Regions from separate parts of the Streptomyces sp. IBSNAI002 genome, predicted to be linked through region 2. Evidence: riboswitches for the same ligand, from Rfam matches in the RefSeq annotation. Region 2 holds a riboswitch; each other region holds the start of a gene.
The links. A riboswitch is a leader RNA that binds a small molecule or an ion and turns the genes downstream of it on or off. The one in region 2 is predicted to bind cyclic di-AMP.
Positions count from the first base shown of each region.

Region 1: it holds a riboswitch for cyclic di-AMP, as region 2 does, so the genes downstream of both, ACTVZO_RS17960 (transglycosylase family protein) here and ACTVZO_RS30155 (M23 family metallopeptidase) in region 2, are expected to answer to the same signal.
Region 3: it holds a riboswitch for cyclic di-AMP, as region 2 does, so the genes downstream of both, ACTVZO_RS32980 (LysM peptidoglycan-binding domain-containing M23 family metallopeptidase) here and ACTVZO_RS30155 (M23 family metallopeptidase) in region 2, are expected to answer to the same signal.

Region 1 is NZ_JBQPXG010000002.1:3,695,796-3,705,596, forward strand. It holds gene ACTVZO_RS17940 (Ppx/GppA phosphatase family protein) at 1-41, opposite strand, end outside; gene ACTVZO_RS17945 (DUF501 domain-containing protein) at 38-589, opposite strand; gene ACTVZO_RS17950 (FtsB family cell division protein) at 676-1,167, opposite strand; gene eno (phosphopyruvate hydratase) at 1,258-2,544, opposite strand; gene ACTVZO_RS17960 (transglycosylase family protein) at 2,828-3,532, opposite strand; cyclic di-AMP (ydaO/yuaA leader) riboswitch at 3,536-3,708, opposite strand; gene ACTVZO_RS17965 (transglycosylase family protein) at 3,985-5,019, opposite strand; gene ACTVZO_RS17970 (cytochrome P450 family protein) at 5,122-6,408, opposite strand; gene ACTVZO_RS17975 (globin domain-containing protein) at 6,530-7,750, shown strand; gene ACTVZO_RS17980 (nucleoside triphosphate pyrophosphohydrolase) at 7,786-8,838, opposite strand; gene ACTVZO_RS17985 (SurA N-terminal domain-containing protein) at 8,867-9,490, opposite strand; gene ACTVZO_RS17990 (YfhO family protein) at 9,683-9,801, shown strand, end outside.
Region 2 is NZ_JBQPXG010000002.1:6,288,937-6,298,737, forward strand. It holds gene ACTVZO_RS30145 (M16 family metallopeptidase) at 1-1,134, shown strand, start outside; gene ACTVZO_RS30150 (M16 family metallopeptidase) at 1,155-2,522, shown strand; cyclic di-AMP (ydaO/yuaA leader) riboswitch at 2,717-2,876, shown strand; gene ACTVZO_RS30155 (M23 family metallopeptidase) at 2,889-3,686, shown strand; gene ACTVZO_RS30160 (GntR family transcriptional regulator) at 3,888-4,565, shown strand; gene ACTVZO_RS30165 (HPr family phosphocarrier protein) at 4,806-5,087, opposite strand; gene ACTVZO_RS30170 (bifunctional acetate--CoA ligase family protein/GNAT family N-acetyltransferase) at 5,272-8,115, shown strand; gene ACTVZO_RS30175 (DUF5998 family protein) at 8,167-8,775, shown strand; gene ACTVZO_RS30180 (alkaline phosphatase family protein) at 8,775-9,801, shown strand, end outside.
Region 3 is NZ_JBQPXG010000002.1:6,998,019-7,007,819, forward strand. It holds gene hpnH (adenosyl-hopene transferase HpnH) at 1-521, shown strand, start outside; gene ACTVZO_RS32970 (aspartate aminotransferase family protein) at 518-1,939, shown strand; gene ACTVZO_RS32975 (tyrosine-protein phosphatase) at 1,976-2,767, opposite strand; cyclic di-AMP (ydaO/yuaA leader) riboswitch at 3,083-3,258, shown strand; gene ACTVZO_RS32980 (LysM peptidoglycan-binding domain-containing M23 family metallopeptidase) at 3,261-4,220, shown strand; gene ACTVZO_RS32985 (SGNH/GDSL hydrolase family protein) at 4,384-5,169, shown strand; gene ACTVZO_RS32990 (MBL fold metallo-hydrolase) at 5,280-6,488, shown strand; gene ACTVZO_RS32995 (ATP-binding protein) at 6,836-8,719, shown strand; gene ACTVZO_RS33000 (roadblock/LC7 domain-containing protein) at 8,755-9,189, shown strand; gene ACTVZO_RS33005 (DUF742 domain-containing protein) at 9,186-9,599, shown strand; gene ACTVZO_RS33010 (GTP-binding protein) at 9,577-9,801, shown strand, end outside.

The DNA of each region.
Region 1 (9,801 bases), 2.6 Mb from region 2:
ATGGAGTTCGTACCGCAGTCGACGGCGGCGACCCGGGTCATCCCCGCGGCCCCTCGTCGTCCGCCTTCTTCTCCCCGCACGGGGTGACGCAGGCGCCCTTGGCCCACCACTCCGGCAGCATGGCGATCGCCTCGTCGCCGAGCGGGTTCACGCCCGGGCCCGCGGCCAGCGAGTGGCCGACCAGCACGTGCAGGCACTTGACCCGGTCCGGCATGCCGCCGGCGCTGGGGAAGCCCTGGAGCACCTCGATGGCGTCGCGGCGCCGGATGTAGTCCTCGTGCGCGGCCTGGTAGGCGGCGGCGAGCTCGGAGTCCTCGGCGAGCCGGGCCTGCATCTCCTTCATCACGCCGTTGGCCTCCAGCGTGCCGATCGCGGAGGCCGCGCGCGGGCACGTCAGGTAGTACAGCGTCGGGAAGGGGGTGCCGTCGGGGAGCCGCGGCGCGGTCTCGACCACGTCCGGCTGGCCGCAGGGGCAGCGGTGGGCGATGGCGCGCAGCCCGCGCGGCGGGCGGCCGAGCTGCTGCTCGAACGCCTCGATGTCCGCGTCGGTCGGCTCGGTCCGGTCGGTCTGGGGCGGGGGCGTCTGCATGCCTGGAGGAAGTCTCTTCGTTCTCGTGGATGGGTACTGCGGTACGGATGCGGTGCGGTACGGATGCGGTACGGGTGCGGTCGGGCTCAGTCGCCGGGGCGGTCGGCCTTGTCCACTCCGTCCCACACGTTGGAGTACCAGGGACGGTCGGAGCCGGCCTGGCCGGTGCGGTGCCGCTCGGCCGCCGCCTGGGCCCCCGGGTCGGTCATGATGTAGCCGATCTCCCCCGGGCGCAGGAAGTGCAGGTGCTTGCGCGCCTGCTGCTCCGCGTACGCGTCGTCCTGCCAGCGGGCCTTCTCGTCGCGGAGCCGCTCCAGGCGCTCCCGCGCGGCGGCCGCGGCCCGCTGCTGCTCCGCGATCTCCGAACGCTGGGACACGTACTGGCGCATCGGATACGCGAGGGCGACGACCAGGGTACAGAGGACGAGCACCAGGAGCGCGGCACGGCCGGTGAGCCGGCTGCGGCGGACCTGGCGGCGCGACTGCGAGCGGTAGACATGCGCGGCGGTCCGCTCGCCGAGCTGCTTGAGCCTGGTCGCGGTCGAGAAGGTGGAGAACCGATCCCGGTTCCCGGCCATTGATCCGCCTCCCCTGTGTACGCACTACGCACTACGTCCCCGCACACGGTACGGGACCGAGTGCGGGGACGTACGGAGGCGAGGGCGTGGTTAGCCCTTGAAGCGGGGGAACGCGCTGCGGCCCGCGTACACCGCGGCGTCGTCGAGGATCTCCTCGATGCGCAGCAGCTGGTTGTACTTGGCGACGCGGTCCGAGCGGGCCGGGGCGCCGGTCTTGATCTGACCGCAGTTCACGGCGACGGCAAGGTCGGCGATGGTGACGTCCTCGGTCTCGCCGGAGCGGTGCGACATCATGCACTTGAAGCCGTTGCGCTGGGCCATCTCGACGGCGTCGAGGGTCTCGGTCAGCGAACCGATCTGGTTCACCTTCACGAGCAGGGCGTTCGCGGAGCCCTCCTCGATGCCGCGGGCCAGGCGCTCCGGGTTGGTGACGAAGAGGTCGTCGCCGACGATCTGGACCTTGGCGCCGAGGCGGTCGGTGATGACCTTCCAGCCGGCCCAGTCGTCCTCGTACAGCGGGTCCTCGATGGAGACGAGCGGGTACGCGGAGACGAGCTCCTCGTAGTACTCGGTCATCTCTGCGGCCGAGCGGGACTGGCCCTCGAACTCGTACTTGCCGTCCTTGTAGAACTCGGACGCGGCGACGTCGAGCGCGAGCGCGATGTCCTTGCCCGGGGTGTAGCCGGCCTGCTTGATGGCCTCGACGATGAGGTCGAGCGCGGCGCGGTTGGACTCCAGGTTCGGGGCGAAGCCGCCCTCGTCACCGAGACCGGTGGAGAGGCCCTTGGTGTGCAGGACCTTCTTGAGGGTGTGGTAGACCTCGGCACCCCAGCGCAGCGCCTCGGAGAAGGACTCCGCGCCGATCGGGGCGATCATGAACTCCTGGATGTCCACGTTGGAGTCGGCGTGCGACCCACCGTTGAGGATGTTCATCATCGGAACGGGCAGCAGGTGCGCGTTCGGGCCGCCGAGGTAGCGGAAGAGCGGCAGGTCCGAGGCCTCGGACGCGGCGTGCGCGACGGCGAGGGACACGCCGAGGATCGCGTTGGCGCCGAGCGAGCCCTTGTTGTCGGTGGCGTCCAGGTCGAACATGGCCTGGTCGATCAGGCGCTGCTCGGTGGCGTCGTAGCCGACGAGCTCCGGGCCGATCTGCTCGATGACGGCGAGGACGGCCTTCTCGACACCCTTGCCCATGTAACGGTTGGGGTCACCGTCACGGAGCTCGATGGCCTCGAAGGCACCGGTGGAGGCGCCGGACGGAACTGCAGCACGGCCGGTGCTGCCATCGTCGAGGCCCACCTCGACCTCGACCGTGGGGTTGCCTCGGGAGTCCAGGATTTCCCGGGCTACGACGACGTCGATGGACGGCACGAGCATCTCCTTCTGGGATGTGACGCTGGGTGTGCGGTGGCATCAGGCCGTGGGATGGCCTTGCCGCCTAGAGCCTAACCGGCTCCGGGCACTGGGCCCGCCGACCGCCCGGGTCCTGGGACGAAAAAGGGTCCGAATACCCCTCTTCCGGGACATAGGGCTCTTGATCATCACGGCCCCGCCCGCGCACGCGCCACCGCCCGGCGCGTGGGGAAGGCGCGCCGGGCGGTGGGTGGTGGTGCGTGGTACTGCCTGTTGCTCGGGGACACCGCGGCTATTGCCGCAGTGTTCAGCTGAGCTTCAGCTTCTGACCCGGGAAGATCAGGTCGGCGTCCGAGACGATGTCCTTGTTCAGCTCGAACAGCTTCTGCCAGCCGCCCTGCACGCCGTTCGCCTCGGCGATGGTGCCCAGGGTGTCGCCGGACTTCACCTCGTACGAGCCGTTGCCGGTCTGCGGGGCCGGGGTCTCGGTGCGCTCGGAGCCGGTGACCGGGGCCTCGGCGCGCTTCGGCTCCGTCTTCTTCGGCTCGGTCTTCTTCGGCTGGGTCTTCTTGGGCTCGGTCTTCTTCTCCTGCTTGGGGGCGGCCTCGGTCGCGCCGCCGCCGGTGTAGGAGGAGTTCGACAGGCCCTTGCCGCAGTGCGGCCAGGCGCCCTTGCCCTGGCCCTTGAGGACCTTCTCCGCGACGGCTATCTGCTGGGACTTCGAGGCCTGGTTGGCCTGCGGGGCGTACGACTTGCCACCGAACGCGGCCCAGGTGGAGGACGAGAACTGCAGGCCGCCGTAGTAGCCGTTGCCGGTGTTGATGGCCCAGTTGCCGCCGGACTCGCACTGCGCGACCTTGTCCCACTCGGACGCGGTGGCGGCGCTGGCGGTGCCCGCGGCCATCAGGGGGGCGGCGACGGCCACACCGGCGACACCGGCGAGCGTGACGATGCGGACGGACCGCTCGATTGCAGTACCGCGACGGTGCTTGCCCTTGCCGGAAAGCAGCATGGAGTTTCTCCTCACCGACGCCTACGAGGTGAGCTGTCGGGTTCGGGCGAGTGAGTTGCCCGGCCGTGCGACCTAGCGCACGTCTTAACCCCTAGCCGGTGGCGTGACCGTCTCTCAACGGCCGCTCCCGGCACCTACCTTGGTTCCCCCGCTCCTGCCTTCGGCGCTTGACGCGACGACTGTTCCCCCCGTCCGCCGGCAGGATTCGGCGATGCGGTCGAAGGAGCTCGCGGTGGCGAGCGATTCAGAAGGTAGACAGGTCTCTCCCCGATGTTCAACGAGCGGCATCGGGGAGAAACGGGCCCTACTTGCGCCCCTCGTACGGATGTTTGCGCAGGTGAGGGCGGGGTTTGCGGCAGCCGCCGGGTGGGACACGCCAGTTGACCGGAAGAGACACATGTCTCACTTACAGAAAACGGACAATCAACTCTTTCCGGCTGCCCGAAGTGCCCTTATTCGGCAGTTAGATCCAAGTTTTGTCCGGGCTTGATCAGATCGGCGTTCTCGCCGATGACCTGCTCGTTGGCCTCGTAGAGGGCGTTCCAGCCGCCCTTGAGTCCCTTGGCGTCCGCGATGGCCGTCAGGCTGTCGCCCTCCTTGACGGTGTACGTGGGCTCCGACGGGACGTCAGACGGGCCGGGGGCCTCGAGCGCGGGCGCGCCGCGGTGCTTGCCGTTGCCCTCGGGGGCGGTCACGGGCGGTGCGGCGGGGTCGGGCGAGGCCTCGGGGGTCTCCGGGGCCGCAGGCGCCGTCGGGTCGCCCGGGGCCACGGGGGGCCCGGTGACCGGGGGCTGGCCCGGGGTCACCGGCGGGGTGACGGGCGGCGTGGTGGGCGCGTCCGGGCTCACGGGGGCGGTCGGCTCGGTGGGCTCCACCGGGGCGGGCGCCGTGGTGGGGTCGTCCGGCGAGGGCATGACGGGCAGTCCGAGGGAGGGCGCGAGCGGGCCGTCGGGGAGCGCGAACGACGGGCTCGGCGCGGGCTGCGTCGGAGCGCCGAAGTCCGTGGACGGCTTGCCGGTCCCGGTGGTGGGCACGCCGTGGTCCGGGCGGGACGGCGCGGCGCCGGCCTGGGAGCCGCCCGGCAGGCCGGGGTCGACCTCGGCGGCGGGGCCCTGGCCGTCCAGCCCGGCCGAAGCCGCGCACAGCGGCCACGCCTGCGGGCCCTGGGAGGCCAGCACCCGCTCGGCCACCGCGATCTGCTGGGAACGGCTCGCCAGGTCGGCCCGCTCGGCGAAGTCGAGTCCGCCGGCGTTGCTCCACTGCTCCTGGCTGAACTGCAGGCCGCCGTACTGGCCGCTGCCGAAGTTCGCGCTCCAGGCGCCGCCGCTCTCGCATTCGGCGACCTTGTCCCACGTGGACGTGTCGGCCGCACTGGCGTTGGTGGCGGCGAGCAGCGGCAGTGCCAGCGCGGAGCCTGTGACTCCGGCGGTGACGACTATCGCGGGCACCTGGCGGGGGCGTCTGTGGCGGCCGTTCCCGGAACGCATGAGCTGCACCTTTCGCATAACGGCGGGGTAACGGCAGAACCTAGCGGCCTTCGAACGATTGTCACAACTCCGGTCGGCAACTGACTTCCGGTCAGTCGCCCTTCAGATGTTTCGGGGTGTGAAGCGCACGGGAAGGGTGCGCAGGCCACGCATGATCAGCCCGCCGCGCCAGCGCAGGTCTTCGGGCGGAACAGCTAGTTCCAGATCTGGCAGACGCGTGAGCAAAGTCGCAAGCGCGGTCTGTCCTTCAAGTCGTGCGAGCGGAGCGCCCAGGCAGTAGTGGATGCCGTGCCCGTATCCGAGGTGCTGGTTGTCCGTCCGGGAGAGGTCGAGGGTGTCCGGCTCGGCGAAGCGCGCGGGGTCGCGGTCCGCGGCCGCGAGGACGACCAGGACCGGATCCCCGGTGGCGACCCGCTGCCCGCCGAGGGTCAGCGGCTCGGTGGCGAACCGCCAGGTGGCCAGCTCCACGGGGCCGTCGTAGCGCAGGAGTTCCTCGACGCCGGTCTCCAGCAGGCCGCTTTCGCCGGCCGCGAGGGAGGCCTGGAGGCGCTCGCGCTCGCCCGGGTTCATGAAGAGGGAGTGGACGCCGTTGCCGATGAGGTTGACGGTGGTTTCGAAACCGGCGAAAAGCAGGATGAAAGCCATGGCCGTGGCCTCGGCCTCGGTGAGGTGGTCACCGTGGTCGCTCGCCCGGATAAGATCGGAAATGAGGTCATTGCCCAGATCATCCCGCTTGCGGTGGATGAGTTCCCCGAGATAGGTCCGCATCTGCTTCACGGAACGGGCCACTCCGCCGCGCGGGCCTCCGCCGTGGCGGATCATCATCCCCGCCCAGTCGCGGAAGTCGTCCTGGTCCTCGCGCGGTACGCCGAGCATCTCGCAGATGGCGTAGATGGGGAGCGGGAAGGCGAACTCGTGGATGAGGTCCGCCTCCCCCCGCTCCGCGAACCCGTCGATGAGGTGGTCGGTCAGCTCCTGCACCCGCGGGGTGAACTCGGCGACCCTGCGCGGGGTGAACGCCTTCGACACCAGCCGCCGCAGCCGGGTGTGGTCCGGCGGGTCGATGTTGAGCAGGTGCGTCATCAGCTCGGCCTTGCGCTCCCCCGGGATCCCGGTCTTGCCCTTGGCGTGCGCGGGCTCCGCGTGGTGCGCCGGGTTCTTGCTGAGCCGCTGGTCGGCCAGGGCCTGGCGGGCGTCGGCGTACCGGGTGACCAGCCAGGCCTCGACCCCGCTGGGGAGCTTGGTGCGGTGCACCGGCGCGTGCTCGCGCAGCCAGGCGTACGCCGGATACGGATCGGTCGCGAACTCCCAGTCGAAGAGGGTCGGGCCCCGGCCGGCGGGGCGGGCCGAAGGGGTGTCTGCGGGGTCTGCGGGGGTCTGCTCGTGCACCCGATGACCGTATCCCGGCGCCGTCCCCCCATCCCATATGGGTGCTTCGCCGCGGCTGTCCGCAGATCCGCCGTCACTTGACCTCACCTTCCCCGGCATTCCTACTTTCGGTTTTGTGGATGTGAGGATCTTGAAGAGCAGCTTCGCGGTGGTGGAGAGACGGGCCGAGCACGCGGTCAAGTACTTCTACTCCCACCTCTTCTGGCACAACCCCGGCATCCGTGAGCTCTTCCCGGCCTCCTCCGAGGACATGGAACGGCAGCGGGACCGGCTCTTCGCCGCGCTCACCCACGTGATCGCCCACCTGGAGGACGACGGGCTCCTCCCCTATCTCCGCGACCTGGGCCGCGACCACCGCAAGTTCCGGGCCGGACCCCAGCACTACGCGGCCGTGGGCACCAGCCTGCTCGCCGCCCTCGCCGAGGCCTCCGGCGAGGCCTGGACCCCGCAGGCCGAGAAGGCCTGGGCCGAGGCGTACCAGCTGATAGCCGACGCGATGCTGGCCGGCGCCGCCGCGGCCGAGGAGCGGGAGCCGGCCTGGTGGGACGCGGAGGTCGTACGCCATCTCCAGTACGGCGAAGACATCGGCGTACTGACCCTGAAGCCGCACGCCCCCTTCCCCTACCTCCCCGGCCAGTACGCGAGCGTGAGCAGCGAACGCGTCCCGAGGACCTGGCGCACCTACTCCATCGGCAACGCCCCCCGCCCCGACGGCACGCTGGACCTGCACGTCAGCCGGATCGAGCGGGGCCGGCTCAGCACCGCCCTGGTCCGCGACGTGCAGCCGGGCGAGATGCTGCGGCTCGGTGCCGCGGGCGGGCGGCTGACCTTCCGCCGCGGGGACCGTCCGGCCAGCCTCATCGCCGCCGGAACCGGGTGGGCGCCGGTCCGGGCCCTGTTGGAGGACCTCGCGGAGCGCCCTCCCGACCAGGACGTCCGGCTCTTCGTGGTCGCGCGGGACGCCGCGCACCTCTACGACCGCCCGCTGATCGACGAGTACGCCGCCGCCTGCCCCTGGCTCTGCGTCACCTACCTCACGCCCGCCCCCGGGCAGCACCGCAACCAGGCCACGGACCGGCTGGCCACCGCGCTCGGCCACCGGGGGATGTGGCCCGAGCAGGACGTCTACCTCAGCGGACCGCCGCTGTTCGTCGAGGAGACCGCCCGCCTCCTGGAGGAGCTGGGCGCCCTGCCCGGCCGGATCTTCCACGACTCCGTGCCCGCCGCCGGACGCGGCCACGGCCCGAACGGCCGCCCGCTGGGCTTCGGAGAGTGGTTCCTGAACCGCCCCTCGCCGCACTGGCACAACCCCTCGGGCCGCGCGCCGGGGGATCCGGCGTAGCTCGTCCGGCGTAGCTCGTCCGGTGCCGCCGTGGGCTACTCGCCGACGCCCTCGGCGGCCCGGATCGCGGCCCGGTAGGCGCGGGCGGCGGCGCGCAGCGCGGTCTCGGGGTCGGTGCCCGCCGCCTCGGCGCGTGCCGCCAGCGCCAGCAGCTCGTAGCCGATGCCCTCGCCGCGGGGCAGCTCCACGGCCACCCCGCCCGTACGGGCCCGCCCGGCGAGCTTGGCCGCGAGCGCGAGCCCCGGCTGGCCCAGCGGGATCCCGTCCGTGACGGACTCGCGGCTCTTCTCCACCGCCTTGGTGCGCTGCCAGTGCGCGCTGACGTCCTCCGGGGTCTCGGCCTTCTCGTCGCCGAAGACGTGCGGGTGCCGGTGGATCAGCTTCTCCACGAGGGTCCCGGCCACGTCGTCGATGGAGAACGCCCCGCCGGCGCCCTCGTCATCGTCATCGTCACCGGACTCCTCGCCGTCCTGCGCCGTGCCCTCCCCGGCGCCCTCCTCCGCGATCCGGGCGTGGAACACCACCTGGAGCAGGACGTCCCCGAGCTCCTCGCGCAGTTCCTCCCGGCTCCCGTCCTCGATGGCCTCGACCAGTTCGTACGCCTCCTCGATCGCGTACTTGGCCAGGCCCCGGTGGGTCTGCCGGGAGGTCCACGGGCACTCGCGCCGGACCCGGTCCATCACCTGGACCAGATCGAGCAGGCGGGCGCCCGGCAGGTCGTACGAGCCGGGCAGCAGCTCCAGATCGGGCATGGCGACCCGGCCCGAGCCCGCGAGACGGGCCAGCCCGTCGGTGAGCCGCTGGTCGCCCTCACCGCTCAGGAGCACCACGACCGTGCCGCCCCCGGCGCAGGCCCCGACCAGCTCCTGCGCGTCCGGGCTCCCCTGCACGACCTCGACACCCGCGTCCCGCAGGTACGGCAGCTGCGGGTGGCCGGGGTCGGCGCACAGCACCCGCTCGGCGGCGTGCAGGGTCTGCCACGCGGGCCAGGACAGCACGCCGGGGGCGACCCGGTGGCTGGTGGTCAGCAGGACGATGCGCCCGGTGGGCTCGGCCGCGGTGGACTCGGAGGGATCGTGGTCGGTCACCCCCCGAACCTACCTCCGCGGGCGCGCCTCAGGCTCCGGCGGGTGCCTGCTCGGGCCGGGTCCGCTGGGTGATCCAGGGGGTCTCCCCGGCGCCGAGCTTGATCTGCTCGACGTCGAAGGAGCCGTAGCGCGGGTTGACCTCGATGTGCAGGGCCTTCGCGGCGGTCCGGGCGGGCTCCTCCAGCTTCCCGTTGCCGTACTTGGCGGTCAGCTTGGTCAGCAGCGCCCGGTCCCGCAGCAGCCGGTCGGCCTGGCCGGGAGCCATGGCGCCCTTCTGCAGGAGCGCCGCCTCGAACTGCCCGGGCCCGCCCTCCGCCTCGACCAGCGCCTTGCGCTGCTCCTCGATGTCCTTCTCGGACACGGAGATCCCGGCGGTCTTGGCCATCTTGTCGATGATGCGGCTCTGGAGCATCGCGTCGAGCTTCTGCCGCTCCAGGTTGGGGGTGCTCGCGATGAGCTCCGCGGCGGCCTGTCCGGTGCGGTTCTGGGCGGCACGCACCTCGTTCACCTGGGCCTGGACGGCGGAGGTGGTGATCCGTTCGCCTCCGACGACGGCCGCGGTGCCGGGGTGCGCCTGCCCGGAGCACGCGGACAGCAGTGGGGCCGCCAGCAACAGGGCGGTGGAGACGGAGAGCGCAGTGCGACGGTGCAAAGGAGCCTCCAGGGCCGGGAGATTGTGCGTCGGTGCACAAGGGCCTTGCGATGATCGATGGTATGCAGTCAGGGTGATCCGAGCCACTGATTCGACCAACGATTCCCGGGGTGTTGGGGTGCGCCTCTGTTCGTGTCGCGGCCACCCCTCGGTCATCCCGCCGTCCTCCGGTGGTGCCAAGGTCGGCGCACCATGTCGACACCGCACCGCTCGCCGCGACGCCTGAGCCTGGCCGGCTCCGCGCTCGCCGCCCTGCTCACGGTGGTGGCCGTGTGTGCCGGGGACGCCGTCGCCCGCGTCTTCCCCTACGG
Region 2 (9,801 bases):
GTGCCGGGCAACGGGCACTTCGAGCTGGTCCAGGGGGCCGGCGGCTCGCTCAACGGCACCACCAGTTTCGAGCGCACCAACTACTTCGAGACCATGCCGACCCACCAGCTGGAGCTCGCGCTGTGGCTGGAGGCGGACCGGATGGGTTCGCTGCTGGCCGCGCTGGACGACGAGTCCATGGAGAACCAGCGCGACGTCGTCAAGAACGAGCGCCGCCAGCGGTACGACAACGTCCCGTACGGCACCGCCTTCGAGCGGCTGACCGCCCTCGCCTACCCCGAGGGCCACCCGTACCACCACACGCCGATCGGCTCCATGGCCGATCTGGACGCCGCCTCCCTCGAGGACGCGCGCGCCTTCTTCCGCACGTACTACGCGCCCAACAACGCGGTCCTGTCGATCGTGGGCGACATTGACCCTCAGCGCACGCTCGCGTGGGTCGAGAAGTACTTCGGCACCATCCCCTCGCACGACGGCAAGCAGCCGCCCCGGGACGGTTCGCTGCCCGAGGTCATCGGCAGCGAGCTGCGCGAGGAGATCGTCGAGGAGGTCCCGGCGCGTGCGCTGATGGCCGCCTACCGGCTCCCGCACGACGGCACCCGCGAGTGCGACGCCGCCGACGTGGCGCTGACCGTCCTGGGCGGCGGCGAGTCCTCCCGGCTCCACAACCGCCTGGTACGCCGCGACCAGACGGCCGTCGCGGCCGGGTTCGGCATGCTGCGCCTGGCCGGAGCGCCCTCGCTGGGCTGGCTGGACGTCAAGACCTCCGGCGGCGTCGAGGTCCCGGACATCGAGGCGGCCGTGGACGAGGAGCTCGCGCGGTTCGCCGCCGAGGGCCCGACGGCCGAGGAGATGGAGCGCGCGCAGGCGCAGCTCGAGCGGGAGTGGCTGGACCGGCTGAGCACGGTCGCGGGCCGCGCCGACGAACTGTGCCGGTTCGCGGTGCTCTTCGGCGACCCGCAGCTGGCGCTGTCCGCGGTCCAGCGGGTCCTGGACGTGACCGCCGAGGAAGTACAGGCGGTGGCCGCGGCCCGGCTGCGCCCGGACAACCGCGCGGTGCTGGTCTACGAGCCGCTGGCCGGCTCCGACGAGTCCGCCGGGAACGACGACGAGAACGAGGGGGCGGAGCAGTGAGCGACACCGCAGCCGTCACGATGACCTTCCACCCGCGCCCGCAGGCCGGGGAGCCGCAGCCGTGGGCCTTCCCGGCCCCGGACCGCTCGGTGCTGTCCAACGGCCTGACCCTGCTGCGCTGCCACCGGCCGGGTCAGCAGGTGATCGCGGTCGAGGTCAACCTCGCCGCCCCGCTGGACGCGGAGCCCGAGGGCCTGGACGGGGTGGCGACCATCATGGCCCGCGCCCTGTCCGAGGGCACCGACAAGCATTCGGCCGAGGAGTTCGCGGCCGAGCTGGAGCGCTGCGGCGCCACCCTCGACGCGCACGCCGACCACCCGGGTCTGCGGGTCTCCCTGGAGGTCCCGGCCTCCCGGCTGCCCAAGGCGCTCGGCCTGCTCGCCGAGGCCCTGCGCGCGCCGGCCTTCGCCGACTCCGAGGTCGACCGGCTGGTGCGCAACCGGCTCGACGAGATCCCGCACGAGCTGGCCAACCCGCAGCGGCGCGCCGCCAAGCAGCTCTCCAAGGAGCTCTTCCCGGCCGGCCTGCGCATGTCGCGCCCGCGCCAGGGCACCGAGGAGACGGTCGCCCGGATCGACTCCTCGGCCGTACGGTCCTTCTTCGAGGCCCACGTACGCCCCGCCACGGCCACCGCGGTCGTGGTCGGCGATCTGACCGGCATCGACCTGGACGCGGTCCTCGCCGACACCCTGGGCGCCTGGACGGGCAACACCGCCGAGCCCCTGCCGGTGCCGCCGGTGACCGCCGACGACACGGGCCGCGTGGTCATCGTGGACCGGCCCGGAGCGGTCCAGACGCAGCTGCTGATCGGCCGGATCGGGCCGGACCGGCACGACCGCGTGTGGGCGGCCCAGGTGCTCGGCACGTACTGCCTGGGCGGCACCCTGACGTCGCGCCTGGACAAGGTGCTGCGCGAGGAGAAGGGGTACACGTACGGCGTGCGCGCCTTCGGCCAGGTGCTGCGCTCCACCGCCGACGGCCGGGGCGCTTCGATGCTCGCCATCAGCGGCTCGGTGGACACCCCGAACACCGCCCCGGCGCTGGAGGACCTCTGGAAGGTGCTGCGCACCCTCGCGGAGGGCGGTCTGACCGACACCGAACGGGACGTGGCGGTGCAGAACTTGGTGGGCGTGGCCCCGCTCAAGTTCGAGACGGCGGCCTCGGTCGCGGGCACCCTGGCCGATCAGGTCGAGCAGGAGCTGCCGGACGACTACCAGGCGCAGTTGTATGCGCAGCTGGCCGAAACGGGCACGGTGGAGGCGACTTCGGCGGTCGTGAAGGCCTTCCCGGCCGACCGTCTGGTCACGGTGCTGGTGGGTGACGCGACGCAGATCGAGGAGTCGGTGCGGGCCTTGGGGATCGGCGCCGTGAGCGTCGTCACCAACTGACCCCGGCCGACGGCACGACAAGGGGCTCTGGCGGACATATCCGCCGGAGCCCCTTTTGTCCGTTTAGCGGAGAGGTTGCTTTTATGTGGTGTGGCGTACGCAACAAAAGGGCGTGTCTGTTTGCCGATTGACTGATGATCCGCCTAGCGTCACCTGTGCTGTCCGTCAGTTGTACCCGCCGCATCCGCGGCACCGGACAGCGATCGCCGAGTCCCCGTCAGGCGCGAGCCTGGGGAGCCGGGGACCCACATCAGTCCCTGGGGTGAATCGGACCGCCTCGCAAGAGGAGGCCCGTAGGAGACCTTCCTGCTCCGAACCCGTCAGCTAACCCGGTAGGCGAGAGGGAAGGAAAGGATCAGCCCCTTCATGGCGTTTGGCAGTCGTGCCGCCGGTAAGCACCGTGGTTCCAGCCGTTTGAGCCGCAAGACCGCCGGCTACGCCGGCATAGCCGCCCTCGCCACCACTGGTGTCGTCGGCTCCCTCGCCGCTCCGGCCTTCGCCGCGGACAGCAGTGACAACCACTCCGCCTCGGACAACGCGCTCGGCGCGGTCGTCGTCGCCGAGGACCTCGCGGGTGACATCCAGGACCAGGCCGCGTCCCAGCAGCGTGCCGCCGAGCACGCCGCCGCCAAGGCGCAGGCCGAGGCCGACGCGAAGCAGCGGGCCGCCGAGGCCAAGCGCCTCGCCGAGGCCAAGGCGAAGGCCGAGCGCGAGGCCGCCGAGCGCGCGGCCCGCGAGGAGGAGCGCAAGCGCCTCAACACCTTCGTCTCCCCGCTCGACAGCTCGTACGTCAGCACGCAGTACAAGGCGGGCGGCGGCATGTGGTCCTCCGGCAGCCACACGGGCATCGACTTCCAGGCGCCCTCCGGCACCTCCGTCCACTCGGTGGGCGTCGGCGTCGTGGTCGAGGCCGGCTGGGGCGGCGCGTACGGCAACAACGTCGTGATCAAGCACAACGACGGTACGTACACCCAGTACGGGCACATGTCCTCGCTGAGCGTCTCCGTCGGCCAGCAGGTCACCCCCGGCCAGCAGATCGGCCTCTCGGGCTCCACGGGCAACTCCAGCGGCCCGCACCTGCACTTCGAGGCCCGCACCGGTGCCGACTACGGCTCGGACATCGACCCGATCGCGTACCTGCGCTCGCACGGCGTCAGCCTCTGACCCGCACCCCACCGCTCACCGAAGGCCCCGGCTCCCCGAGCCGGGGCCTTCGTGCTGCCCGCCGGATACATGTTCGTCATTTCCGGCGGCTCTCTGAAATTATCGTGTGTTGCAATAGAGTCGCAGCACGCGCAGGCGCGTCATGGATATGCGCGGTCTTTGGCGTGGCAGTCGAAAATCGGAGATGGCGGAGGTCCGGTCTTGCGTATTCCCGCGCACGCGGTATGCACTGCGATCCGCGACGACATCGTCTCCGGGGTCTTCGGGCCGGGCGGCAGGCTGACCGAGGAAGTGCTGGCCCGGCGGTACGGGGTCTCGCGGGTCCCGGTCCGCGAGGCGCTGCGGACCCTGGAGTCCGAGGGGTTCGTGACCACGCGGCGGCACGCGGGCGCCTGTGTGGCCGAGCCGACCGAGCAGGAGGCCGCCGACCTCCTCGAGCTGCGGATGCTGCTGGAGCCCCTGGCGGCGGCCAGGGCGGCCCGGCGGCGCACCGAGGGGCACCTCAAGGTGCTGCGCGGGCTGGTCAGGCTGGGCCAGGAGCGGGCCAGGCGGGGCCAGGGCGAGGACCTGCGGTCGCTGGGCGGCTGGTTCCACGAGACCCTCGCGCAGGCCTCCGGGAGCCCGGGCCTGATCGCGCTGCTGACGCAGATGCGGCACAAGCTGGCGTGGATGTACGTGGTGGAGGCGCCGGCCCGGCCGGTGGACTCCTGGGCCGAGCACGGGGCGATCGTGGACGCGGTGGCGCGGGGGGACGCGGAGCGGGCGCGGACGCTGACGGCCATCCACGCCGACCGGGCGGCGGGCGCGCACCGGCCGCGGCCGCGGGCGGCCGTGAGCACTTCGCAACCTGCCGTAAACATGTCGAGCGGCCGTCATTAACAGGAGCCGTATACAAAGGTGGGGTATTCGTGCGCCGCTTCCGGAATTCCGGTCGGCGTCAATTCGGCGTGCCGAAAATCAACCCCGCCCGGTGCGCCGAATTCCGGATGCGCCGGATTCCCCTGCGTGAACGCGAAAGCCGCGGTCCCCGGATGGCGGGGCCGCGGCTTGCGCGCGTGGACCGTGCGGGCCTGTGGGCCCGTGTGGTCGCGGGGCGACGGAGGTGTCGAACCCGAAGGGTCAGACGGTCTCGGGGAGCTCCTCGAGACCCTCGGCGACCAGCTTCGCGAGGCGGTCGAGCGCCGCCTCGGCGCCTTCGGCGTCGGACGCGAGGACGATCTCCTCGCCGCCCTGGGCGCCGAGGCCCAGAACCGCCAGCATGGAAGCGGCGTTGACGGGGTCGCCGCCGGCCTTCGCGATGGTCACCGGGACGCCGGAAGCGGTCGTCGCACGGACGAAGATCGAGGCGGGACGAGCGTGCAGGCCCTCGGCCCAGCCGACGTTGACGCGGCGCTCTGCCATGGTGATGCCCTTCAGGTTCTTACGGTTGTCTAGACCAGTCTCTCACGACGTCCGGAATGCTCGGACCGACCTTCGGCCCGAATCCTCCGCCGTTCGACCTTCCCCAGCTTGCACGGGTTTGCCCCAGTGTGCCTGATGCGCCGCGCGCACGCTGGCAGGCGGTTTCCGGCCGTAAGGTAGGCCCATGACCACCGAGTCGGACCCTTCGTACCCGGCCCACTGGGAGGCGGACGTCGTCCTGCGCGACGGCGGCACCGCCCGGATCAGGCCGATCACCCCGGACGACGCGGGCCGGCTGGTCAGCTTCTACGAGCAGGTCTCCGACGAGTCGAAGTACTACCGCTTCTTCGCCCCCTACCCCCGGCTCTCCGACCGCGACGTGCACCGCTTCACGCACCACGACTACGTGGACCGCGTCGGCCTCGCGGCGACCATCGGCGGGGAGTTCATCGGCACCGTCCGCTACGACCGCATCGGAGCCGACGGCCGGCCCGCGTCCGGACCCTCCGACGAGGCCGAGGTCGCCTTCCTCGTCCAGGACGCCCACCAGGGCCGCGGGGTGGCCTCCGCCCTCCTCGAACACATCGGCGCGGTGGCCCGGGAGCGCGGCATCCGCCGGTTCGCCGCCGAGGTGCTGCCCGCCAACACCAAAATGATCAAGGTGTTCACGGACGTCGGCTACCAGCAGAAGCGCAGCTTCGAGGACGGCTCGGTCCACCTCACCCTCGACCTCGAACCCACCGCCGAATCCCTCGCCGTGCAGCGCGCCCGCGAACAGCGCGCCGAGGCCCGCTCGGTGCAGCGGCTGCTCGCCCCCGGCTCGGTCGCGGTGATCGGAGTCAGCCGCTCCGGCGCGGGCGTGGGGGCCGCGGCCCTGCGCACCCTGCGCGACAGCGGCTTCCACGGCCACCTCTACGCGGTCAACGAGGCGGTCGCCCTCGACCTGCTCGAGGGCGTACGGGCCTACCGCACGCTCGACGCCGTCGGCGCCCCCGTCGACCTCGCGGTGATCGCCGTTCCGGCGGACCGGGTCCCCGAGGCCGTCGCGGCCTGCGGCGAACACGGCGTCCAGGGGCTCGTCGTGCTGTCCGCCGGATACGGGGAGAGCGGGCCGGCCGGCCTCGCCCGCCAGCGCGAACTCGTGAAGCAGGTGCGTTCGTACGGGATGCGCCTGATCGGGCCCAACGCCTTCGGGGTGATCAACACCGCGCCGGAGGTGGAGCTCAACGCCTCGCTGACGCCCGCGCCGATGCCGATGCGCGGCCGGACCGGCCTGTTCACGCAGTCCGGGGCGATCGGCATCGCCCTGCTCTCCGCCCTGGTGCGCCGGGGCGAGGGGCTGTCCTCGTTCGTCTCCGCGGGGAACCGGGCCGACGTCTCGGGCAACGACATCCTCCAGTACTGGTACGACGACGAGGCGACCGATGTCGCCCTGCTCTACCTGGAAACCCTCGGCAACCCGCGCAAGTTCACCCGCCTCGCCCGCCGGACGGCTGCCGTCAAGCCGGTGGTCGTCGCCAGGGGCGGCCGCCACACCCCCGCCGGACACGTGGTCCCGGGCACCCGGCTGCCGGAGGCCACCGTCTCCGACCTGCTCCGGCAGGCGGGCGTGATCCGGGTCGACACGGTGACGGAGCTGGTGGACGCCGGGCTGCTGCTGGCCTCGCAGCCGCTGCCCGCCGGACCGCGCGTCGCGATCCTCGGGAACTCCGAGTCCCTCGGGGTCCTGACCTACGACGCCTGCCTGACCCAGGGGCTGCGGCCGCTGCCGCCGCTCGACCTGACCACCGCGGCCTCGCCCGAGGACTTCCGGACGGCGCTGGCCGCGGCGCTGGCCTCCGACGCGAACGACGCGGTCGTGATCACCGCGATCCCGTGGGTGAACGAGCAGACCCCGGCGGACGACCTCGCCGAGGCGCTGCGCTCCGCGGTGGCCGGCCGACCCGGCAAGCCGGTGGCGGTCGTCCACGTGGAACTCGGCGAGCTGGCCGAGGCACTGGCCGCTCCACAGACCACGCCCGCGCAGGGCGACCCCGCCCCGCCCGCTGCCGCCCCGCCGGCTTCCGCCCCGCCGGCTTCCGGACCGCCTGCCTCCGGGCCGCCTGCCTCCGGGCCGCCGGTTTCCGAGGCGGCCGGCCGGGCCGAGCCGGGGCCCGGCGGCAGGATCCCGAGCTATCCCGCCGCAGAGCGGGCCGTCAACGCGCTCGCCGAGGCCGTCCGGTACGGGCAGTGGCGGCGGGCCAACGCCGAGGCCGGGCACGTGCCCGAGTACGAGGACATCGACGAGCCCGGGGCCGCCGCCCAGCTGGCCGGGCTGCTGGCCGACGTCGACGGCGGAGCCGTGCTCACCCTCGCCGAATGGGACGCCCGCGAGCTGCTCGGGCGCTACGGGATCCGCGTCCTGCCCGCCCTGCCCGCCCCCAGCCCCGACGCGGCGGTCCGCGCCGCCGGGATCCTCGGCTACCCGGTCGCCCTCAAGACCACCGCCCCCCACCTGCGCCACCGGGCGGACCTGGGCGGCGTACGGCTCGACCTCAGGAACGAGTCCGAGCTGCGTTCCTCGTACGAGGACCTCACCGGGCTGCTCGGGAAGCCGGCGGAGCTCCAGCCGGTGGTCCAGTCGATGGTGCCCCGCGGGGTCGACACGGTCGTCCGCTCCGTCATCGACCCGGCCGCCGGCGCCGTCCTCTCCTTCGGGCTCGCCGGCGTCGCCTCCGAGCTGCTCGGGGACACCGCGCACCGCCTGGTCCCGGCCACCGACCGGGACGCGGCCGGACTGATCCGGTCGATCCGGGCCGCACCCCTCCTGTTCGGCTGGCGCGGCAGCGACCCCGTCGACACCCCCGCCCTGGAGGAGCTGCTCCTGCGGCTGTCCCGGCTGGTCGACGACCACCCCGAGGTGATCGGGGTCTCCCTGGAGCCCGTGGTCGTCGCCACCGCGGGACTCTCCGTGCTCAGCGCCACCGTCCGCGTGGCGCATCCGCCCGCCCGCGGTGATCTCGGCCCGCGGACCCTCCCCAGCTACTGAGCGGGTCCGCGCGCGGCCGGGATGCCCCGTACGGGCCTTAGGATGGACCTCATGGCGAAATCCGGTACGACGACCCAGGGGCTGCGCACGGCGATCGAGCGCAGCGGCTACTACCCGGCCCTCGTGGCCGAGGCCGTGGAGGCCGCGGTGGGCGGCGAGCCGATCTCGTCGTACCTGGTCCACCAGGAGACGACCTTCGACTCCAACGAGGTCCGCCGCCACGTCACCGTGCTGGTCCTGACCGGCAACCGCTTCATCGTCAGCCACACCGACGAGCAGGCCGCGGACGCCGGGTCCCCGTCCCCGTACGCCACCACCTCCACCGAGTCGGTCAAGCTCTCCAGCATCTCCTCCGTGGTGCTCAGCCGCGTCGTCGCCAACCCGGAGTCCTACACGCCCGGCACCCTGCCCCGCGAGGTCGTCCTGACCATCGGCTGGGGCGCGGTCTCCCGGATCGACCTGGAGCCGGCCGCTTGCGGCGACCCGAACTGCGACTCCGACCACGGCTACACCGGCAACTCCACCGCCGACGACCTCAGCCTGCGCGTCAGCGAGGCGGGCGACGGCCCGGAGGCGGTGCGCCAGACCCTGGTCTTCGCGCAGGCACTCTCCGAGGCAACGGCAGCCACGGCGGCCACGTCCTCCCCCTCCGCCCGCTGATGACGTACCCCGCGGCGCAGAACTGGCAGGACGAGCCGGAGCTGCTGGACCTCGCGGCGGCGCCCGTCCCCGAGTACGGCACGGGCTCGCTCGCCGACCTGCTGCCCACCCTCGTGGCCGGCCAGGGAGTGCCCGGCTTCTCCGCGGCCATCGCGGAGCTCGCGCCGGCCGACCGGAACTGCGTGTTCCTGGTCGACGGCATGGGCTGGGAGCAGATCAAGGCCCACCCGGACGAGGCCCCGTACCTGACCTCCCTGCTCGGCAGCTCGCGCGGCGGCACCGGCCGCCCGGTCACCGCGGGCTTCCCCGCGACCACCGCGACCTCGCTGGCCTCGGTCGGAACCGGCCTGCCGCCCGCCCGGCACGGCCTGCCCGGCTACGCGGTGCGCAACCCGGCCACCGGCGAGCTGATGAACCAGCTGCGCTGGCAGCCGTGGACCCAGCCGAAGGCCTGGCAGCCGTACCCGACCGTCTTCCAGCAGGCGGACGCGGCCGGCGTGGCCACCGCGCAGGTGTCCTCGCCCGCCTTCCAGACCACCCCGCTCACCAAGATCGCGCTGAGCGGCGGCACCTTCCTTGGCCGGATGACCGGCGAGGAGCGGATGGACCTCGCCGCGGACCGCCTCGCGGCCGGTGACCGCTCGCTCGTGTACACGTACTACAGCGAACTCGACGGGGCCGGCCACCGGCACGGGGTGAACTCCGACGCCTGGCGCGGCCAGCTGATGTACGTGGACCGGCTGGTGCAGCGGCTCGCCGAGCAACTCCCGCCGCGCAGCGCGCTGTACGTGACCGCCGACCACGGCATGGTGGACGTCCCCTTCGACGAGGAGTCGCGGATCGACTTCGACGAGGACTGGGAGCTGGGCGCGGGCGTGGCCCTGCTCGGCGGCGAGGGCCGGGCCCGGCACGTGTACGCGGTACCGGGCGCCGAGGCCGACGTGCTGACGGTGTGGCGAGAGGTGCTCGGCGACCGGTTCTGGGTCGCGAGCCGCGAAGAGGCCCTGGAGCTGGGCTGGTTCGGGG
Region 3 (9,801 bases), 710 kb from region 2:
TCTTCAACACGGACACCCCGCAGACGATCATCGAGGTGCTCAACTACCTCAATGACGACCTCCAGGTCGACGAGATGATGATCTCGCCCGCCTACGCCTACGAAAAGGCTCCCGACCAGGAGCACTTCCTGGGCGTCGAACAGACCCGCGAACTCTTCAGGAAGGCCTTCGCGGGCGGCAACCGCAGGCGCTGGCGGCTCAACCACTCGCCGCTCTTCCTGGACTTCCTGGAAGGAAAGGCCGATTTCCCCTGCACGGCCTGGGCCATTCCGAATTACTCGCTCTTCGGCTGGCAGCGCCCCTGCTACCTGATGAGCGACGGATACGTCCCGACGTACCGGGAACTGATCAACGACACGGACTGGAGCAAGTACGGCCGCGGAAAGGACCCGCGCTGCGCGAACTGCATGGCGCACTGCGGATACGAGCCCACCGCCGTCCTCGCCACCATGGGCTCCCTCAAGGAGTCCCTGCGCGCGGCGCGGGAGACGATCGGCGGGAACCGGGACGCGTCGGCATGACGCCCCCACCGGGAGGGGGGACGGAGGGCGGCCGGGGCAAGGGCTTCGACCTCGGCGCCCTGCTGGCCGAGCGCGGCGGCGAGCGGTACGAGCTGCACGCCCGGCACCTCAACCACCAACTGCCGCGGATGCTCCACACCATCGGTTTCGACAAGGTCTACGAGCGGGCCGAGGGCGCCCACTTCTGGGACGCCGAGGGCAACGACTACCTCGACATGCTGGCCGGGTTCGGGGTGATGGGCCTGGGCCGGCACCACCCGGTGGTCCGCCGCGCCCTGCACGAGGTCCTGGACGCCCAGCTCGCCGACCTCACCCGCTTCGACTGCCAGCCGCTGCCCGGGCTGCTGGCCGAGAAGCTGCTCTCGTACAGCCCCCACCTGGACCGGGTCTTCTTCGGCAACAGCGGCACCGAGGCGGTGGAGACGGCCCTGAAGTTCGCCCGGTACGCGACGGGACGGCCCAGGGTCCTCTACTGCGACCACGCCTTCCACGGGCTCACCACGGGCTCGCTCTCGGTGAACGGGGAGGACGGCTTCCGGGACGGTTTCGCACCGCTGCTGCCCGATACGAAGATCGCCCTCGGGGACCTGGGCGCCCTGGAGCGCGAGCTGCGCAAGGGCGACGTGGCGGCCCTCGTCGTCGAGCCGATCCAGGGCAAGGGCGTCCTCGCCGCTCCGCCCGGCTTCCTGCTCGCCGCGCAGGAACTGCTGCACCGCCACAAGGCGCTGCTGATCGCGGACGAGGTGCAGACCGGCCTCGGACGGACCGGCGACTTCTACGCGTACCAGTACGAGCCGGGCGTGGAACCCGACCTGGTGTGCGTGGCCAAGGCGCTCTCGGGCGGCTACGTGCCGGTCGGTGCGACCCTGGGGAAGGACTGGATCTTCAAGAAGGTCTACTCGTCCATGGACCGGGTCCTCGTGCACTCCGCGAGCTTCGGCTCCAACGCCCAGGCGATGGCGGCCGGACTGGCGGTGCTGTCGGTCATGGAGGACGAGGAGGTCGTCGCGCACGCCCGGGCCGTGGGCGACCTGCTGCGCGGGCGGCTCGCGGCCCTGGTGGACGAGTACGAGCTGCTGCACGAGGTGCGGGGGCGCGGGCTGATGATCGGCATCGAGTTCGGCCGGCCGTCCTCGCTGGGGCTGCGCAGCCGGTGGGCCATGCTCCAGGCGGCCCGCAAGGGGCTCTTCGCGCAGATGGTCGTGGTGCCGCTGCTGCAGAAGCACCGGATCCTCACCCAGGTGTCCGGAGACCACCTGGAAGTGATCAAGCTCATCCCGCCGCTGATCGTGGACGAGCGGGACGTCGACCGGTTCGTCGGCGCCTTCCGCGAGGTCATGGACGAGGCGCACGGCGGGTCGGGGCTGATGTGGGAGTTCGGCAGGACCCTGGTGAAGCAGGCCGTCGGCAACCGGTGACGGCCTGCTCCGGCAGGCGGCGGGACGGCCGGACCGTCAGGCCAGCAGCCGGTCCCGCAGCCGGGCGAGGGTCTCGGGCGTGAGCCCGAGGCCCTCCGTCAGGTAGCCCTCGCGTCCGCCCCACTGCTCGTCGATGGTGTCGAAGGCCGCCGTCAGGTACTCGGCGCGGGCGTCGAAGAGCGGGGCGAGGAGCTCCATCACCTCGGGGGAGCGGGCCTCCTGCGACTCGCTGCTGCGGCGCACCCGGTAGCGGCGGTGCGGGGCGTTCGATTCCAGGTAGTCCGCGATGATCGCGTCCCGCTCGACACCGAGCGCGAGCAGGACGACGGCGACCGAAAGGCCCGCGCGGTCCTTCCCGGCCGCGCAGTGCAGCAGGGCGGGGACACTGTCCTCGGCGAGGGCGTGCACCACCCGGCTGTGCTCGGCCGTGCGGTGCCGGATGATCGTGCGGTACGACTGCGCCATCCGGGCCGCGGCCTTGCCGTCGCCCAGGACCGAGCGGAGCTGGTCGAGGGCGCCCTCGCGGACCATGGCCCAGAACTCGCGGCCGTCGGCCGGGTCCGAGAGCGGGATGTTGACGTTCCTCACCCCGGGGAGGACGACGTCCGGTCCCTCCAGGGCGTGGTCGGCGTCGTTGCGGAAGTCGAAGATGGTGTGGAGCCCGAGCGATGCCAGGAACTCCGCATCGGTTTCGGTGGCATGTGCGAGATGTCCGCTTCGGAACAGTCGTCCCGTCGCCACTCGTTGTCCGTCAGAAGTTGACAATCCGCCCACATCGCGGAAATTGCGCACTCCGGACAGTTCCGGCTCCTGTATCTGCTGGGTCAAAGGAACTCCTCCGCTTCTTCATGGGACAGCTTGTCCGTATTGAGCTGGTTGGCTCCAACTTGCCATGCCCGGCGGCGAGATCGGGCACGGCCCCGTGAGCCAGATCATACGGTGACCGTGCGTGCCTGATCGCGAAAGCCGAATGGCCCGGCCGGGGCGGTTGTTGACGGTGCGGAATGGACGGAGGGTGACCGGAATTCCGTCGATCCCTCACCCCGGTGATTCTTCAGGGGAATTCATGGCTTGTTACGTACGGGCGGACTCGATTACCTTCGCGATCGATCCGGGTGGACCGCCTAATCCTGCCGCCTCCCGGAAACCCCACCGACTATTCACGCGCGCGGCAGGAGCGGGGGAACCAGGTAAGCCGCTGTTCCGGATCTTTCCCCGGAACGGCTTGGGGTGAAGTCGTACATGTTCCGTTCATGTACGTCCGGACATCTCCAGTCCGAACCCGACAGCTCACCTCGCAGGCGACGGAGAGGAATTCGCCATGCCTGCAAAGGGTAAGCACCGCCGTCCCAAGTCCCGTTCCCTTTCCCGCGGTCTCGCCGTCGCCGGCACCGGTGGTGCGGCCCTCGCGCTGCCCCTCATGGGTGCGGCCGGCGCCAGCGCCGCCCCGGCTCCCGCCGCCGCTCCGGCCACGGCCCCCGCCGTCGCTCCGCAGCTCCCGGTCGCGTTCCAGGCCGCGCCCGCCGCCGCCGAGTCCGCACCGGCCGTCTACACGGTCGTGCCCGGCGACTACCTCTCCAAGATCGCCGCGGAGCGCAACCTCTCCGGTGGCTGGGAGAAGCTCTACGCCGACAACCGCGAGGCCGTCGGCACCGACCCCTCCCTGATCCACCCGGGCCTGAAGCTGACCCTCGGCGCGAAGTCGGCGGCCCCGGCCGAAGCGGCTCCGGCTCCGGCTCCCGCCGAGCGGTCCTCGACCGGCGCCCCGTCCGCCGACGAGGGCTCCTCCGGTGAGCAGGCGGCCCCCGCCCCCGCCCCGCAGCCCAAGCAGAAGCCGCAGGGCGGCGGCTCGTCCACCGAGGCGAAGGCCCCCGGCGCCGGATTCGTGGCCCCGGTCCCCGGCGGGATATCCACCCAGTACCGGGCCTCGGGCGCCATGTGGTCCTCGGGCTACCACACCGGCGTCGACTTCATCGCGAGCTCCGGCACCGACGTCAAGGCCGTCGGTGCGGGCACCGTGGTCTCGGCCGGCTGGGCCGGATCGTACGGCAACGAGGTCATCATCAGGCACGCGGACGGCAAGTACTCCCAGTACGGCCACCTCTCCTCGCTCTCCGTCTCGGCCGGCCAGAGCGTCACCGCCGGGCAGCGCATCGGCCTCTCCGGCTCCACCGGCAACTCGACCGGCCCGCACCTCCACTTCGAGATCCGCACGGGCCCGTCCTACGGCTCGGACATCAGCCCGGTGAGCTACCTCCGCTCGAAGGGCGTCACCATCTGACGGCGGCCGCCGTCGGAGCACGGACCCGCGTCAGGCCGGGACCCGAGGGGGGTCCCGGCCTGATGTGTACTTATTCCTTATCCTCCGCGTGGTATAGATCACGGTCCGTCAACCCCTGCTTACGTTGGCGTAGGTCGTGTGCGCGGGTGAAGGATGTCGTTCCGTGGCAGCGACGAAGACGACACTCAAGACCATCGGCTCGTACGCGGCGATCGGGGACAGCTTCACCGAGGGCGTGGGGGACCCGGGACCCGGGGATTCTTATCTCGGCTGGGCGGACCGGCTCGCCGTGCTCCTGGCCGACCAGCGCGACGAACACGACTTCCGGTACGCGAACCTGGCCGTGCGCGGCCGGCTCCTCGACCAGATCGTGGCCGAGCAGGTACCGCGGGCCAAGGAGCTCGCGCCGGACCTCGTGACCTTCTGCGCGGGCGGCAACGACATCATCCGGCCCGGCACCGACCCGGACGACGTGGCGGAGCGGTTCGAGGCCGCCGTCGCCGACCTCACGGGGGCCGTCGGCCTGGTCATGATCACCACCGGCTTCGACACCCGGGGGGTGCCGGTCCTCAAGCACCTCCGGGGCAAGGTGGCGACGTACAGCGCGCACGTGCGCGCCATCGCCGACCGCTACGAGTGCCCGGTGCTCGACCTCTGGTCGCTGAGGTCCGTACAGGACCGGCGCGCCTGGGACGCCGACCGGCTGCACCTGTCGCCCGAGGGGCACACTCGGGTGGCGCTGCGCGCCGCTCAGGTGCTCGGGCTCGAGGTGCCGGCCGACCCGGACCAGCCCTGGCCGCCGCAGCGGCCGCGCGGCTCGGTGGACGTGACCCGGGACAACATCCAGTGGGCGCGCGAGCACCTCGCGCCCTGGATCGGGCGGCGGCTGCGCGGCGAGTCCTCCGGGGACCACGTCGAGGCGAAGCGCCCGGACCTGCTGCCCCTGTAGGGGGCCGCAGACGGAGGACGGGGGCCGTAAGCGGAATCCTTCGGGGTATGTGTGCGTTGGCATGGTCGTAGACCGACGACCGTCCCGACCCCATTCTCCCAGGAGGCGCCTTGACCGGCTCCCGTCCCCCGCGTCCCCTGCGTCCGCGGTTGCGTGCCCTGCGGCCCGAAGCCTTCGGCGCCGACCCGTCCGGCGCCCGGCTGGAGCGCATCCACCGTTCGCCGAACTTCGCCGACGGCGTCTTCCAGAACCCGCTCGGGGCCCGGACCAGGCCCTCGGGGTCGATGGCGGAGTTCGCCAAGATCTACTTCCACCGGGAGCAGCGGATCCGGCGGACCCCCGGCGCCCCCATCCCCGTGTACCCGACGACCCTCGCGGAACTGGCCAAGCCGCCCGCGAGCGGACTGCGGATCACCTGGATGGGACACTCCAGCGTGCTCGCCGAGATCGACGGGCGACGCGTGCTGTTCGACCCGGTGTGGGGCGAGCGGTGCTCGCCCTTCCCCTTCGCCGGGCCCAAGCGGCTGCACCCCGTACCCGTACCGCTGGCCTCGCTGGGCCCGGTGGACGTCGTGGTGATCTCGCACGACCACTACGACCACCTCGACCTGCCGACGATCAAGGAGCTGGCCGGCACGGACACGGTCTTCGCCGTGCCGCTCGGCGTCGGCGCGCACCTCGAGCGCTGGGGCGTGCCCGCCGACCGGCTGCGCGAGCTGGACTGGAACGAGAGCACCAAGGTCGCCGGGCTGTCGCTCACCGCGACCCCGGCCCGGCACTTCTGCGGACGCGGACTGCGCAACCAGCAGCACACCCTGTGGGCCTCCTGGGTGGTCGCGGGGGACGCGCACCGGATCTACCACAGCGGGGACACCGGCTACTTCCCCGGCTTCACGGAGATCGGCGCAGAGCACGGGCCCTTCGACGCGACGATGATCCAGATCGGCGCCTACTCCGAATACTGGCCCGACATCCACATGACGCCCGAGGAGGGCATGCGCGCCCACCTCGACCTCCAGGGCGGCGCCCCGCACGGCACGATGCTGCCGATCCACTGGGGCACCTTCAACCTGGCCCCTCACCCGTGGGACGAGCCGGGCGAGGGGACCCTCGCCGCGGCGGAGGGGGCCGGAGCCGCGATCGCCCTGCCGGTCCCGGGGCAGCCCTTCGAACCGGGCGCGGCGGACGCCCCCGCGAAGCCGTGGTGGCGGCCGTTCGTGGCCGGCGGCCACGCGGCACCCGAGGTGGCCGTCGCCGCGGTCACGGCGGGCCGGGCGACGGGCGTGATCCGCGAGGAGCCCGAGGCCGTCGGGTCCTGACGGGCCGCGGCGCCCGCCGCGGGCCGGGGCCGGCGGGCGCCGGCCGGAGCGGCGGGCCGCAGCCGGGGCGCGGGCGGGCCGCGACCGGGGCGCGGGCGGTCGTACGGCGGAGGCCCGGGGCGGCGCCCCGGGCCTGCGGGGGCGCACGGCCGCCGCCGTACCCGCCGGAAGGCGACCCGGGGGATTCGGGCGGCTGTACGAGCGCTCCACCGGGAGCGGGAAGCACCCCGGCGAACTTCCCCAACTGGCCGTCCGGGGCGGGACGGTGCGGTCTAGCGTGGGTATCCGGTGATCAACACCGGGCCCCGGGAACGCTGGGGGCCGGGCCCCACGTACCGAGGACGCCGATGTCCGGACTCCGCGCCGCCCGCCACGCCCCGTCGAGACACGCCGTCACCGGTCCGGGCCGGCAGATACGCCCCCAGCTGGTCCGCGCCGCCGTCCTGCCCACGCTCGCCGCCGCGCTCAGCGGCGCCGCCGCGGTCATCTTCACCCTCCAGCTCGGCGGCGGGGCCGGGGACCGGGACGCCCGGCTCTGGCCGGTGCTCACCGGCTGCGCCCTGCTCGTGGCCGGAGCGCTCGCCGCGGCCCTGCTCGGCGCGCAGCGCGCCGCGAAGGCCGTACGGGACCGGTGCGAGTCGCTGCGCCGCTCCAGCGTGCGCGGCCGTCAGGAGCTGCGCGGCGCCGCCGACCGGCTGGAGCGCGGCGAGGCTCCCGGCCGGCCGGTGCGCGGCGGCCCGACCGGGACCCCGGCCGGCGCCGATCCCGCGGGGGTGGACGAGTTCTGGCTGCTCGCCCAGGAACTGCGCGGCGCCCGCGAACAGGCCCACGCGACCCTCGTACGGCTCGCCGGGCCGGCCACCCCGTCCGACAGCGAGCGGAAGGTCGAGGTCTTCGTCAACCTCGCGCGCCGCCTGCAGTCCCTCGTCCACCGCGAGATCTCGCTGCTGGACGAGCTGGAGGACACGGTCGAGGATCCGGACCTGCTCAAGGAGCTCTTCCACGTCGACCACCTCGCGACCCGGATCCGCCGCCACGCCGAGAACCTCGCGGTGCTCGGCGGGGCCGCCTCCCGGCGCCAGTGGACCCGTCCCATCGACCTCAGCGAGGTGCTGCGCTCCTCGGTCGCGGAGGTGGAGCAGTACACCCGGGTCAAGGTCGTGCCCCCGGCGGGCGGCAGCGTACGCGGGCACGCCGTCGCCGACGTGGTGCACCTGCTGGCCGAACTCGTCGAGAACGCCACCGTGTTCTCCGCCCCCGACACGGACGTCGTGCTGCGCGCGGAACGGGTCACCGCCGGGATCGCGGTCGAGGTGGAGGACCGCGGGCTGGGCATGCCGGCCGAGGAGCAGCACCGGATGAACGCGCTGCTCGGCGACCCCGACCAGATCAGCGTCCGGCACCTGCTCGCGGACGGGCGGATCGGGCTGTTCGTCGTCTCTGCGCTGGCCCGCCGGCACGGGATCGCCGTCGAGCTCAAGTCCAACATCTACGGCGGGGTGCTCGCCGTACTGGTACTGCCGCAGGAACTGCTGGGCGCGGAGGCCCCGGGCGCCGCCGACGCGGGCGGCTCCCGCGCGACCTCCTGGGGGACGGGCCGGGCCTCGCCGCTCCCGCCCCCGCTGGAACCCGTACGGGTGGCCCGCCCGCGCACCGAACCGGCCGGGCCCGTGCCGGCCGCCTGGCCGACGGACCCCGCAGGGCCGGCGCCGGGGCCGTGGTCCGTGAACGCGGAAGTGCCGGTGCCCGCGGACGGGGGTGTGGCGGAGGCCGAGGCGCCGTCACCGACGGGCGGGGGCGTGCCCGCGCCCCGGGCCGGGGGAGGGGCGGCGGTACCGACGGCGGCCCAGCCCGTGCCGGGGCCCGCCGCCTCGGCCCCGGACGGGGCGGCCGCCCGTTCCGCGGCCGGGGCCGGGCCCGTACCGGCCCCGCCCGAGACATGGGCCGGGCCGGTCCCCGCACCCGCGGCCCCGCCCGGCGTACGGACCGACCCGGCCCTGCCCGAGACGTGGACCGAGCCCGTACCGGCCGCCCAAGCCCCCGCCGGGCCCGCGGCAGGCGACCGGCCCGCCCTGCCCCGGCGGCGGGCGCAGTCGCACCTCGCGCCGCAGCTGCGGGAGGCGCCCGCTCCGCGGCGGGCCCCGGATCCCGAGCCACCCGTGCACGACCCCGGCCTGATGGCCGCCTTCCAACGGGGCTTCGGCCTCGCGCAGTCGGAGAACCAGGCATGACCCCGACCCCTCACCTCAGCAAGGAGCGCACCCCCATGGGCGGCGAAGTGGCGACGAAGACCGGCAGCCGGCTCTCGGATCTCGACTGGCTGCTCAGCGGCCTGGTGCAGCGCGTGCCGTACACGCGCAGCGCCGTGCTGCTCACCGCCGACGGCCTCGTGACCTGCGTGCACGGCCTGGACGCGGACAGTGCCGACCACATGGCGGCCCTGGCGTCCGGGCTGTACTCGCTGGGGCGCAGCGCCGGATCCCGCTTCGCGGACGGCGCCGAGGTCCGCCAGGTCGTCGTCGAACTCGACACCGCGCTCGTCTTCGTGTCGGCCGCCGGTTCCGGCACGTGCCTGGCCGTCCTCGCCGACCGCGAGGCCGACGCCGGGGTGCTCGGCTACGAGATGGCCATGCTGGTCAAGAGCGTCCGGCCGTACCTGGCGGCCCCGCCGCGGCGGCCCGTCGCCGACGCGGAGCGATGAAGGGCCGCGCGACGGGCACGTACCCGAAGGGACGGGACACCCCCTGGCTCGACGACTCGGCGGGCCGGGTGATGCGCCCGTACACCGCCAGCGGCGGGCGGACCCGGCCGGGCGTCGCGCTCGACCTGCTCTCGCTGGTGACGGCGACCGGAGTACGGCCGCGGGTACCGCTGGGGGCCGAGCACACGCTCGCCCTCCGGCTGTGCGCGGGCGCCGCGGCGGTCACGGTCGCCGAGGTCGCCGGGCAGCTGCGGCTGCCCGCGGTGGTGGTGAAGGTGCTGCTGTCCGACCTGATGGACCACGGGGCCGTCATGGCGCAGGCGCCGCGGTTCCCGGGCGGCGGACCGTTCGCCGCCGATGACCAGTCCCTGCTCCGGGCGGTGCTCGATGGCCTCCACAAACGCTTGTGACCCGTCCGCCCCCGAGGCCGCGCCCGCGACGTTGAAGATCCTGGTCGCGGGCGGTTTCGGGGCGGGCAAGACCACCTTCGTGAGCGCCGTGAGCGAGATCGAGCCGCTGAGCACGGAGGAGCTGCTCAGCGGCATCGGCGCGGCCGAAGACCCGCTGGACGGGGTCGAGGCCAAGACCACGACGACCGTCGCGCTGGACTTC